2 regions of the Mesorhizobium sp. M1338 genome follow, and region 2 is predicted to be linked to the other one. Evidence: predicted binding sites of a transcription regulator. Region 2 holds the regulator's gene; the other holds the start of a gene.

Region 1 (6,505 bases), on a different contig from region 2:
CAGTCGAGCCGACCCCCTCTGTCGCCTTCGGCGACATCTCCCCCTCGAGGGGGGAGATCGGCTGCCATCGCCGTCTGCTCACTCCAATCCGACGAGGCTCTCTTCTTCGGCCACTTCGGTCCCGCCAAGCCTGAACGGCGCAAACGACACGCGGTGCAGCCGCGCTACCGGGCCATGCGCCTCGATCGCCGTGCGATGGCGGACCGTGGCATAGCCCATATGGGCCTCGAACCCATAGCGGTCGTGATGGTTGCCGCAACCGCACATCATGCGGTCACGCATCACCTTGGCGACGATCGAGGCGGCGGCGATCGATTGCGAACGCTGGTCACCCTTGATCAGCGCGCGCCCAGCGCAAGGCAGGCCCGGCGGTACGTCGCGCCCGTCGGCGAGCGCGAGCTTCGGCTGAACCGACAGGCCAACCAGGGCGCGGCGCATCGCCTCCAGGCTTGCCTTGAGGATATTGCTGCCGTCGATGCCCTCGGCGCTGATCGAGGCCATTGAGACCGCCTGCGCGGAGCCGAGAATTCGCAGGAACAGGGCCTCGCGCTGCAAATGGCTGAGACGCTTGGAATCGTCGAGGCCGTCGGGAATGTTGGCGGGATCGAGCACCACCGCCGCCGCGACCACCGGCCCGGCCAGGGGACCGCGCCCGGCCTCGTCCATGCCCGCAACCGGCCACAGACCTTCGGCCATCGCCTTCGTCTCGAAGGAGAAGTCGGGCCTCTCGATGATCTCAAAGAGAGGCGGAGAATCAGAACGCGTGCGAGCCATGTTGCGGCGAGGTTCGCATCGGCTCCGATTCTCCGCAAGTCCCTCCGGGTCGGGTGGGGCGCCGGACCGGGAGGGCACCGTCTGCAAGCCGGGGCAGGCCGGACGGGATTCCTGTGCTGCGGCGGATCGACCACCGCAGCGGATTGCACTTTCAAAGCAGCGTCAGTTGTACCTGATCCTTTCCCGCGGGAACGAACTGGTCGGTCCGCAGCGTGCGCCGTTCGACATTGAGGCCGAGCCGTTTGGCTGTGATCTCAAAGCGCCGGCCGATCTGCCAGGCATAGGGACCGGCGCCCTTCATGCGCTTGCCCCATTCCGAATCGTAGTCCTTGCCGTCGCGCATCGAGCGGATCAACGACATCACGTGACGGTAGCGGTCAGGATAGTGGCGCAGCAGCCAGTCCTTGAAGATCGGGCTGACCTCCAGCGGCAGGCGCAGTAGGACATAACCCGCCTCGCGCGCGCCGGCGGCACGTGCCGAATCGAGAATCCGTTCCATCTCCGGGTCGGTCAGGCCGGGGATGATCGGCGCCACCATGACCGAAGCCGGAATGCCGGCATCCGAAAGCTGCCGGATCGCCTCCAGCCGCTTGGTTGGCGTCGACGCCCGCGGCTCCATCGTTCTGGCCAGCATCCGGTCCAATGTCGTCACCGACAGCGCCACCTTGGCCAGCCCCCGTTCGGCCATGCGCGACAGGATATCGATGTCGCGCGTCACCAAAGCGGATTTGGTGACGATGCCGACCGGATGGCCACGCGCTTCCAGCACTTCGAGGATCTCGCGCATGATCCGGTATTGCTTCTCGATCGGCTGGTAGGGGTCGGTGTTGGTGCCGATGGCGATGGTGCGCGGTTGGTAGCCGTCCTTCGACAGTTCCTTGTCGAGCAAGCGCGCCGCATCTGGCTTGGCAAACAGCTTCGATTCGAAATCGAGGCCCGGCGACAGGCCCATGAACGAGTGCGTCGGCCGGGCAAAGCAATAGACACAGCCGTGCTCGCAACCGCGATACGGGTTGATCGAACGGTCGAAGGAAATGTCGGGCGATTCGTTGCGGGTGATGATGGTGCGCGGTTTCTCGACCTGCACTTCGGTCTTGAAGGGCGGCAGTTCCTCCAGCGAGTTCCAGCCATCGTCGAACACATGCCGGCTGACCGGCTCGAACCGGCCCGACGGATTGATGCCCGCCGACCTGCCGCGGTTGCGGTCCGGACGGACACGCATGCCACTCTGCTCGATCATCGCATTGGCCATCCCGGCCCGTCCAGCTCCGAAAGCCGCGATGTCGGCGCGCACGATCTGTTCCATCTTCGCCCGCTCCCAGGGACTGTCGGTGTTGTGTCGAATCGCTCTGTTCATGAAATTATTCCTATTTTGTTGATGAGAACAAAGCAAGAACTTTTTGTGCTTCGCTGGATAACTGGCGCCGTGCCGCGCTTTCCGCTATTCGGCTAATGATGCTCAGTGTTCTCATCGAAACGTGCAATGACGAGGAAGGCCTTACCCGCACGCTCGCCTCGCTGATTGGCGGCGCCGTCGAGGGCGTGGTGCGTGACGTCATCGTCTGTGACACCGGCTCAACCGACCAGACGCATCGTGTGGCCGAGCATGCCGGTTGTCAGTACGTGACGGGCGGCATCGCGGTGGGGATTCGGCAAGCCAAGGGGGACTGGTTGCTGCTCCTGGAGCCGGGCGCACGATTGATGGAGGGCTGGATCGACGCGGTCGTCGACCATACGGCCAGGCAAGCCACGGCGGCACGGTTTTCGCGGGCGCGGGGCAGCCGTACGCCGTTCCTGGCTCGCGTCTTTTCCCCAAACCGCGCCTTGGCCGATGGATTGCTGATCAGCAAGCGTCAGGCCGCGGCCAAGAGTGCCGTCAGCGCCGAGGCCATCGCCCGCGGCCTAGCGACAAAGCGGCTCGAGGCCGAGATATGGGTGGCGCCGGCGAAACAGGAACGTCGCCCCCCGAGGTGATTTTTGCAGCTGCTCTGTCCATTGTGCATTGCACAAAATCTGACCTGAGGTTAGTTTCCCGGTCAGGCGGATGAATTGGGTTTGGGTCATGCCGAGTGATGAGCACCGATACGGAATCGGTGCCGCTCCCCGTAGCCGAGGATCCAATGAACTTTTCAGCCCCCGACAAATCGGCACGGCCAGTCTCGAGGCCATTGCGCGTAACGGCAGCCTGCTGCGGCGCATCGCCGTGCGCATTCCGACCTATCTGACGGACCTGCGCGAAAACCCCGCCTGGCTGCCGATGTTCGTGCTGGCGCGCACCATGCCCGGGCGCCGCATGCATTGGCTGGGCGCAAAGCGCGCCCGTCCGGCCGACAATGCGGGGGATACGATGTTTGCCGGCGTCGACCGTGAAGCGGTGGTCGAAGCGCTGCGCTCCGACGGGTTGTTTTCGGGCCTGGTCTTGCCGCCGGCGATCCATGAAGAGATCGCGGATTTCGCCGGGCGCACGCCTTGCTTCGGCAATTTCGACCGCCGTCTCGAATTCATGCCGGGTGAACATGCCGAAGCCGAGAAGCGCTTTGGCCGCTCGCTGCTCAGCGGGCATTTTTTCGAGCGCATCCTCGATTGCCAGGCGGCGCTCGCCATCCAGCGCGATCCGCTGCTTCTGGATGTTGCCACGCACTATCTCGGCGGCCAGGCAAAACTGATCACGACACGGGTCTGGTGGAGTTTTCCGACGGGTGCCGCCTCGGATGCCGACAAGAACCTCGCCTCACTCGGCAAATATCATTTTGACCTCGACGACTGGCGCATGCTGAAATTCTTTTTCTATCTCAAGCCGGTCGATGGCGACACCGGCCCGCATGTCTATGTCAGGGGCAGTCACAATCGCCGCAGTCTCAAGCATCAGCTCACCCTCCTGGTCGGCCACCCGCGCAAGAGGTTCTGGACGTCTATGGCGAGCAGAGCCCGGTGACGTTGACTGGAGAAGCAGGACTAGGCTTCGTCGAGGACCCCTTCGGCTTCCACATGGGCACTGTGCCGTCGCGGACGCCGCGGCTGATGATGGAAGTCGGCTTCGGCGTATCGTCGCCGTCGCGCCGTCGCTTTCATGGCGAGCCGGTCATCCGCTGAAAAGGAACCATCCGAAGTTCATCTCGACAGGCGTCCAGTGTGTGCGGCGCCTGGCTTGGCGCTGCGCTCGGCTTTCGGCATCGAAGTCGACAAGGACCGGCGCCTGATTGAACCGCTCTCGGTCGTCCAGCGCGTTGATGATGACGATAGCCCTTGCGTCGTCTCTGGCGATTGCATCGTCCTCTCCGGCGATTGCGGCGACATAGACGCCGCAATCCCGGCAGATCAAATAGTCAGCCGTCCTCAGCCCGAACTGGTATTTTTGCAATAGTGCATCGTCCTTGACCGAGATGATCAGTCGGCCATTCGGATCGGCAACGGCGCGCGAACCATGTCTGATACAGAACGAGCATTGGCAGGCGCGAACTTCGATTTGCGATGCATCGAGTTCGGTTGAAAATGCAAGGCGAACGTTGCCGCAATGGCATCCGCCGGTATGCATGGTCATCGTATCCGCCTTGTCGTGATGGCGATGATCGCCTTCACGCAAGGTACTTTTGCGAGATCCGGTTTGGAATGGTGTTTCGAAGGCACCGGTGCTGTTTTGCCTGGCAAACGCGGCGTGGAACCGACGCTTCGCCTCGGCTTCTACGGAGCCGATTTGCCGCGCCGCAAATGCTCGTCCAGGCGCGGCATGATCTCGACGAAGTTGCACGGCATGTGCCGGTAGTCGAGTTGCGCCTTCAGGATGCTGTCCCAGGCGTCCTTGCAGGCACCGGGTGAGCCCGGCAGCACGAAGACGAAAGTGGCGTTGACGACGCCCCCGGTCGCCCGGCTCTGGATCGTCGAGGTGCCGATCTTGTCGTAGGAGATGCGGTGGAACACTTCCGAAAAGCCGTCCATGCGCTTTTCGAAGATCGGCTCCAGCGCTTCCGGCGTCACGTCGCGGCCGGTGAAGCCGGTGCCGCCGGTGGTGATCACGACATCGATATCCTTGTCCCGTGACCACGCCAGAACCTTGTCGCGGATTTTTTCGCGGTCGTCGGTAACGATGTCGCGGGCAGCCAGGATATGACCGGCCTCGGTGATGCGGTCGGCCAGCGTCTGGCCGGATTTGTCGTCGGCAAGGCTGCGCGTGTCGGAAACGGTCAGCACCGCGATGCGCACGGGAATGAGGGAACGGCTCTCGTCAATTCTGGCCATCGGCTCCCTCCGATGCGATGCTGCGCGTCGCCGCGACGAACCAGTCGGGCTGGCGGCCGCGGATCTCGGCGGCGGCGCGCTTGGCGACATTGCCTGTTTCGAACAGGCCGAAGCATGTGGCGCCCGACCCGGACATTCGTGAAAAACCCGATCCAGCTTTGTTAAGCCAGGAAAGCGCCCTGCCGATGGCGGGCTGCATCGCCAGCGCTGCCGGTTCGAGATCGTTGCGGGTGATCTCCAGCCAGTTGCGCAGGCTGTGAAAATCGATGCTGCGTGGCAGCGGCGGCAAGGCTTCGTTGTCGCGACGCGAAAGTGCTGCGAACACATCGGCCGTCGACACCGGCGTGCCTGGATTGACCAGCACCAGTCCCAGCGCCGAAAAATCCGGCACCATCGACAGCTCGTCACCGATGCCGCGCGCGACCAGCGGCTTTGCCGCCAGGCACATCGGCACATCGGCGCCAAGCGAGAGGCCGATCCGCGCCAGCTCGGTGCCATCGATATCCAGGGCCCATATCTCTGCCAGCCCGCGCAGCACGGCTGCCGCGTCACTCGAGCCACCGCCGACGCCCGAGGCAACCGGCAGGTTCTTTTCAAGCCGGATGACGACCGGTGGGGTTTTCTCCAGCCCGGCTTCTCTTCGCAGGGTATCGCGCGCCCTAAGCACAAGATTGCTGGCGTCGACAGGAACGGCCGGCGCGTAGCGGCCTGACATGACAAAATCATCACTGTCGGCCAGCGCGAGTTCGACCCTGTCGCCAAAACGCGTGAACACCGCCAGACTCTCGATCAGATGATAGCCATCGGGACGCCTGCCGGTGACATGCAGCGCCAGATTGATCTTGGCATGCGCATGCCAAGTACGTGAACCGGTGTCGGTGTCCACCGCGTCAGTCACATGTGAAATGGTGCTCAGTCCTTGGCCAGCCGGTATTCGCCGGTCTTCGGATCCTTGACCAGCGTGCCCATCGTGCCGTTGGCCGCCTGCTTTTCGGTGCGCCGTACCTTGGCGGTCACGCGCTCGGCTTCGCGGATGAAGGTGCGATAGCCGAAATAGGCGGCGACGCCAACCACGGTGAAGAAAATGATCTGCGGCATACCAAAACTCCTCCCACGCTGGGCCGGCGAAGGCGGCCGGTCGGGTCGGTTGATGCATGTCGCCCGAAAGTGGATCCGGTTTTGGGAAAACGACATGCATGAAACTACAAGTCTCTCATGCTAGACGGTTTCGCCGATTTTTCAAAGCCCGAAGCGCGCCCACAATGCACGCTCTTCCGCCGCATCGATCACGCCGCTGGCGGCGGCGGCGGCGATGTCTGGCGCCGAAAAGCCCATTCTCGAGCCGAATAGGCCGAAGCGGCCGAGAAGACCGCGCGGCGCCGTGATCAGCCTGAGCTGGGTCTTCTCCCCGAAGCGGGTCTTCAGCACCGTCCGCATGTCGCCGAGCGCATCGACAAGGCCGAGTTCAAGGCCCTTGATGCCCGTCCAGAACAGG
Region 2 (6,505 bases):
AAGCTGTTGCCGCCGACCGGGCCTGTGCGGCCGGACAGCTACGACTTCTCCTTCGACAGCTATTTCGCCGGCATCGGCGGCAGCGGGTTCTTTCTCGGCAATCCAAAACTTATCGTCACCGATGACGGGCGACATGCCGCTATCGGACCGCCTTTCCTCGGGGATAGAAAAAGCCCGTGAAGCGATTGCCGACCACATCAGGGGCAGCGTCGGTGGCGCCGAGGGCGAGATCGCGGCGGCGCTGATCGTCGGCGTGCGCGCCGGCATTCCCGATGACATCAACGAAGCTATGCGGCGTACCGGCATCTACCACATCATCTCCATTTCCGGACTGCATATGGCGCTCGTCGCCGGCACCATCATGGGGTTGCTGCGCGGCGCCTTCGCCTTGTTTCCGGACTTTTCCGCGCGTCGTCCGGTCAAGAAATACGCCGCCGTCGCGGCACTGTTCTCGATCGCCGCCTATCTCATCATCTCAGGCATCGTCGTCGCCGCCGAGCGCAGCTTCATCATGCTGGCGGTGATGCTGATTGCCGTGCTGTTCGATCGGGCGGCACTCACCATGCGCAATCTAGCAATTTCGGCGATCGCCGTCATCGTGGTGTCGCCGCATGAAGTGGTCGGCCCGAGTTTTCAGATGTCCTTCGCCGCAACCGCGGCGCTGGTCGGCGCCTATGCCGGCTGGTCGGAGCATCGTGCGGGAAAGACGAGACCACCGCCGCCAAAGCGGTCGCTGCCTGGTTTCCTGACGCGAAAATTCCTGCTGGCGGCAGGCGGCCTTTCCATGACTTCCATCATCGCCGGCGGCGCCACTGCGCTGTTTGCCATCTGGCATTTTCAGCGTGTGTCGCCGCTCAGCCTGTTCGCCAATCTGGCGATCATGCCGATCGTATCACTGGTCGTCATGCCTTTCGCCGTCCTCAGCGCACTGGCGATGCCATTCGGCGCCGACGGCCCCTTTCTTTATGTAATGGGCAAAGGCCTGACGGCGATGATCGCGATGTCCGGATGGATTTCCGAGCGTTCGCCAGTCGACGCAATCGGCTTGATTTCGCAGCAGTCTGTCCTTCTGGTGGCGATTGCCCTTGTCATCGCGACGATGGCGACGACATGGCTGCGGCTGGCAGCTCTTCCTTTCGCGCTTGCCGGCCTGCTGACGGTCTCGGACACGCGCGCACCCGACGTGCTGATCTCGGAGGACGCAAGGCTGGTTGCGTTGCCGATCGGCGGCGGCGAACTCGCGGTCAGCCGGGCCAGGCCGAACGAATTCACCGTCGACAACTGGAAGCGTGCGCTGACATCCGAAAGCATCATCGTGCCGGAGGTGTTCGACGAAGGCGACGGTCAATTCGACGTCGCTGATGCGGCTGAAATGCCGCCGGGAGCACCGTTCTATTGCACTTCAGGCGTTTGCGTCGCCAGGCATCCGTCCGGCGCGTTCATTGCCTATGTCGAGGACCGAAAAGACACCTGGAAAGCCTGTGGTTTCGCCGACCTGATCGTCATCAATGACGCGACGGCCTATGACGCCTGTCACAACCCGCTGGTTCTCGTTATCACCAAACGGCAACTGGCCCGCAAAGGCAGTGCTGCCGTCTTCTTCGATCGCCAATCGGCGACCGCGCCGGCGACAATCAGCTTCGCCGTGGACAGGCCATATCGGCCCTGGCACGCGCAACGCAAGTTTTCACGCGAGGCGAGGGGACTGCCGCCCTTCAAGAGACCCGAGAAGCCAGTCGTTGAACCGCAGCTGCCTTAGTAGCGGCGGATCAGGCCAACGAGCTTGCCCTGCACCTTGACCCTGTCTGGCCCGAAAATACGGGTTTCATAGGCCGGATTGGCGGCTTCGAGAGCAATCGAGGCGCCCTTGCGGCGGAACCGCTTCAGCGTCGCTTCCTCTTCATCCACCAGCGCCACGATGATCTCGCCAGGGCTCGCCGTATCGGCATTGCGGATGATGACGGTGTCGCCGTCGAAGATGCCGGCCTCGATCATCGAGTCGCCCTTGACCTCCAGCGCATAGTGCTCGCCGCCCATGATCATGTCTGGCGGCACCGAGATCGAATGCGTCTGGTGCTGGATGGCATCGATCGGCACACCGGCGGCGATGCGCCCCATCACGGGGATCGACACGGCGGCGACCACGTCGTCGTCATTGCCTGCTGAAGACATCCGCGAAGACGCTGGCCTGATCTGCCGGCCAAGGCCGCCCTGGCCGAGACTGGCCTGACCAAGACTGCCCTGGATGACGCTTGGAGAGAACTTCTTTGCCGCGTTGAGGCCGGGTGCGATCGAGTCCGGCAGCCGCAGCACTTCCAGCGCGCGTGCCCGGTTGGGCAGCCGGCGAATGAAGCCGCGCTCTTCCAGTGCCGTGATCAAACGATGAATCCCGGATTTGGAGGCAAGGTCGAGCGCCTCCTTCATCTCGTCGAAGGATGGCGGAATGCCGCTTTCCTTCAGGCGTTCATGGATGAACATCAGCAGTTCGTGTTGCTTGCGCGTCAGCATGGCGGCCCCCAGGGTACCTGAAACCAGAATCGGAAAAACAAACCCAGAACAAACACTATCTGTTCCAGTTGTGTTCCGCAACTGTTTAAAGTTTAATGAATTTATTAAGGGGGTCGAAATTATTGGCGCTCGCCAGCGGGCCTCGTCGACGGCTGTATGCCGTCACAATGCGCTTGCCGGCATTGAAATTGTTATGGTTAATGGGCTGTGGCCCACCCTTGGCTCAAGCCTGGCATGAGCTGCCCATGGATCCGCGACGGGCGCATTTCCAGCTTTCCGGGCGTTCGTTTGCCGTGAACGAAACGAAGCCAAAATGCCAACCTTGGTTAATCTATTGCAGCCTGCGCTGGCTACCAGCGGCGAACGCATTCGCGAGCCGAAAAATTCGTCCTCCGTCATCCGACCTGGGGGCAAGACGCGACGACAGATCGTCGGGACGGCCGCGTCAGGTTACGGCCTCCTTGACGGCGAAACGCTGGTCCTTCCATGCACTCGTGCGCAGAATGTCTTCCAGCACCTCGACCGCCAGCCACACGTCCTTGTAGCCGACATAGAGCGGCGTAAATCCGAAACGGATGGTTGACGGCGCGCGGAAGTCACCGATCACGCCGCGCTCGATCAGCGCCCGCATGATTTGATAGCCATGATCGTGAAGGAACGACACCTGGCTGCCGCGCCTGGTCGCGTCGCGAGTGCTCTCCAGCGTGAGACCATAGGCGCCGCACTTCGCTTCGACGAGCTGGATGAACAGTTCGGTCAGCGCGACGCTCTTCTTTCGCAATGCCGCCATGTCGACGTCGTTCCAGATGGCAAGCGCGCCTTTGAGCGCCCGCATCGACAGGACCGGCTGCGTGCCGCACAGAAAGCGGCGGATACCGGTGCCGGCAACATAACCCCGTTCGAAGGCAAAGGGCCGTGCATGCCCCCACCAGCCGCTGAGTGGCTGGCTGATCTCGCCGTGGTGGCGCTGGGCGGCATAGATGAAGGCTGGCGCGCCCGGACCGCCGTTGAGGTACTTGTAGGTGCAGCCGACAGCGAAATCAGCATTTGCATGATCGAGCTCGACCGGCAGAGCGCCCGCGGTGTGGCAGAGATCCCAAACGATCAGCGCTCCGGCCGCATGAGCCTTGCGCGTCAGCGCCGTCATGTCGCGCAGTTCACCGGATTTGTAATTGACGTGGTTGACCAGCACCACCGCGACGCTTTCGTCGATCAGCTCTTCGATGGTTGGCGCGTCGACGCCCGCGAGGCGCAGCAAGGCGCCATCCCGGGTCGAGGCCACGCCTTCGGCGATGTACAGGTCGGTGGGAAAACTGTCACCCTCGGCGACGATGGCCAACCGGCCGGGCCGCATCTCCATCGCCGCATGCAACACCTTGTAGATGTTGGTCGACGTCGTGTCGCAGACGACGGTCTGGCCGGCCGCGGCTCCGATCAGACGTCCAAGCTGATCGCCGAGTTCGATCGGCATCTCGAACCATCCGGCTGTATTCCAGGCCCGGATGAGATCCTGGGCCCATTCCTGGGCCGCCGCTTGCTGCAGCTCGCCGAAAACGGCATGTGATGCCGCCCCAAGTGAATTGCCGTCGAGATAGATCACCCCCTCCGGCAAAATGTAACGATCGCGCATGGCACGCAGCGGATCCGTGGCATCCATCGCTTCGATCGCAGCGAGATCAGGAATTCCACTCATGGTCGTTCAGTCCTCGGTTGTTCGCGAAGGGTTCCCGCTGCAAGCGCGTCCCCTCGGTGTGCCTGTTCTCATTTCGATGATGTCAGAGCCGGGTGCGGACCGTCCACAGCTCCGGGAACAGCACGACCTCGAGCATCTTCTTCAGGTACGAAGCACCCGACGTGCCGCCGGTGCCGCGTTTCAGGCCGATGATGCGCTCGACCGTGGTGACATGATTGAAGCGCCAACGGCGGAAATAGTCCTCGAAGTCGACCAGCTTCTCGGCCAGTTCGTAGAACATCCAGTAGCGCTGCGGGTCGCGGTAGATGGTCTGCCAGGCGACCAGGACCTCTTCATTCTCGGTTCGCGTCTCACGCCAGTCCGTGCGCCTGGCATCAGCGCCGATATCGAATCCGTTGCGCGCCAGGAGCAGCAGCGCTTCGTCGTAGAGCGACGGCTCCGCCAGGATCGCCTCCAGCTTTCCGCTGAGGTCTGGCCGGTGCTTGTGCGGCCCGAGCATGGCGAGGTTGCGGTTGCCGGCCATGAACTCGATGGCGCGATACTGCCAGGACTGGAAACCCGAGGACTGGCCGAGCGCGTCGCGGAACTCGGTGTATTCGCTGGGCGTCATCGTCCGCAGCACGTCCCAGGCGTTGTTCAACTGCTCGAAGATGCGGGCGACGCGCGACAGCATCTTGAAGCTCGGCTCGAGGCGGTCGGCGCGGATCGAACGGATCGCGGCACCAATCTCGTGCAGGGCGAGCTTCATCCACAGTTCGGAGGTTTGATGCTGGATGATGAACAGCATCTCGTCATGCGCCGACGACAGCGGCGTCTGCGCCTCCAGCACCTTTTCCAGATGCAGATAGTCGCTGTAGGACATGCGCTCCTTGAACGACATCTGTGCGCCTTCGGACGCCGGATCGTATGGTTCGCTCAATTGATTTTCTCCGTGCGCAGCCGGAAGCGCTGGATCTTGCCGGTCTGGGTCTTGGGCAGAGCGGCGATGAATTTCACCGATCGCGGATATTTATAGGGCGCGATCGTTGCCTTGACGTGATCCTGCAGACGCTTGGTCGTCAATGCGTCAGGCGCTACGCCCTGCACCAGCACGACATGCGCCTCGACGATCTGGTCGCGTTCGGCATCGTCCGCGCCGATCACCGCGCATTCGGCGACGTCAGGATGCGACAGGAGTGCTGCCTCGACCTCGGGTCCGGCAATGTTGTAGCCGGCACTGACGATCATGTCGTCGGAGCGTGCGGCGAAATGGAAGAAGCCGTCTTCGTCCTGGGTGAAGGTGTCGCCGGTGAGGTTCCAGCCGTCGCGCACGTATTCTTTCTGCCTGTCATCGGCCATGTAGCGGCAGCCGGTCGGGCCTCGCACCGCCAGCCTGCCGGTTGTGCCGCGCGGCACCTCGCGCATCTCGTCGTCGACGATGCGCGCCTCGTAGCCGCCCACCGGCTTGCCGGTCGAAGCGGGCTTCATGTCGATGAGGCGGTTGGAGATGAAGATGTGCAGCATTTCGGTGGCGCCGATGCCGTCGAGAATCGGCTTGCCGGTCTTTTGCGTCCACTCCTCGAAAACCGGTGCGGGCAAGGTTTCGCCGGCCGAAACGGCGACGCGCAACGACGACAAATCGGCCCCTTCATCCATGGCCTTCAGCATGGCGCGATAGGCGGTCGGCGCGGTGAAGGAGATTGTCGCTTTGTAGGTCTCGATAATGTGGATCATGTTGGGTGGCGTCGCCTGTTCCAGCAGCGTCGCCGCCGCACCGAAGCGCAGCGGGAAGATGGCGAGCCCGCCAAGGCCGAAGGTGAAGGCGAGCGGCGGCGAACCGACAAAGATATCGTCCGGCGTCACCTGGAGGATTTCGCGGGCATAGGCGTCGGCGATGATCAGGAGGTCGCGGTGGAAATGCATCGTCGCCTTCGGCACACCTGTCGTGCCCGAGGTGAAGCCGAGAAGCGCGACATCGTCGCGGCCGGTGTCGACGGCGGTGAAGGTAACCGGCTTGTCGAGAGCGGCACGATCGAGTTCGGCATCATGGTTGGCGGTGCCATCGAAGCCGATGACCTGTTTGAGGAACGCGCTGTCCTTGGCGCAGGCGGTCATCTCGTCCATCAGCCTGGTGTCGCAGAGCGCGATGGTGATTTCCGCCTTGTCGACGATCTTGGCGAGTTCGCCGGCGCGCAGCATCGGCATGGTGTTGACGACCACGGCGCCGACCTTGGTGGCGGCCAGCCAGCAGGCGACCATGGCGGGGTTGTTGGCCGAACGGATCAGCACCCGGTTGCCTGGCCTGACGCCATAATTCTCGACCAG

Evidence for each region. Region 2 encodes LexA, which represses DNA repair genes until DNA is damaged. Its sites were predicted from a motif close to TGTTCNNNNTGTGTTCNG; they were not measured.
Region 1: a site for LexA is predicted at 2,155-2,172, ahead of NKH19_RS02035 (PA0069 family radical SAM protein). Genes of this name have one in related genera too.

The regions. Positions count from the first base shown of each region.
Region 1 is NZ_JAMYLL010000002.1:7,480-13,984, reverse strand. Features, by position in the region: gene rnhB (ribonuclease HII) at 79-774, opposite strand; gene NKH19_RS02035 (PA0069 family radical SAM protein) at 926-2,080, opposite strand; gene NKH19_RS02030 (glycosyltransferase) at 2,230-2,748, shown strand; partial or broken gene NKH19_RS02025 (hypothetical protein) at 2,837-3,867, shown strand; gene NKH19_RS02020 (GFA family protein) at 3,857-4,315, opposite strand; gene moaB (molybdenum cofactor biosynthesis protein B) at 4,456-5,010, opposite strand; gene NKH19_RS02010 (4-(cytidine 5'-diphospho)-2-C-methyl-D-erythritol kinase) at 4,997-5,896, opposite strand; gene NKH19_RS02005 (hypothetical protein) at 5,923-6,108, opposite strand; gene NKH19_RS02000 (S49 family peptidase) at 6,250-6,505, opposite strand, start outside.
Region 2 is NZ_JAMYLL010000043.1:5,264-11,768, forward strand. Features, by position in the region: partial or broken gene NKH19_RS26305 (ComEC/Rec2 family competence protein) at 1-1,759, shown strand, start outside; gene lexA (transcriptional repressor LexA) at 1,756-2,508, opposite strand; gene kynU (kynureninase) at 2,954-4,201, opposite strand; gene kynA (tryptophan 2,3-dioxygenase) at 4,284-5,120, opposite strand; gene NKH19_RS26325 (AMP-binding protein) at 5,117-6,505, opposite strand, start outside.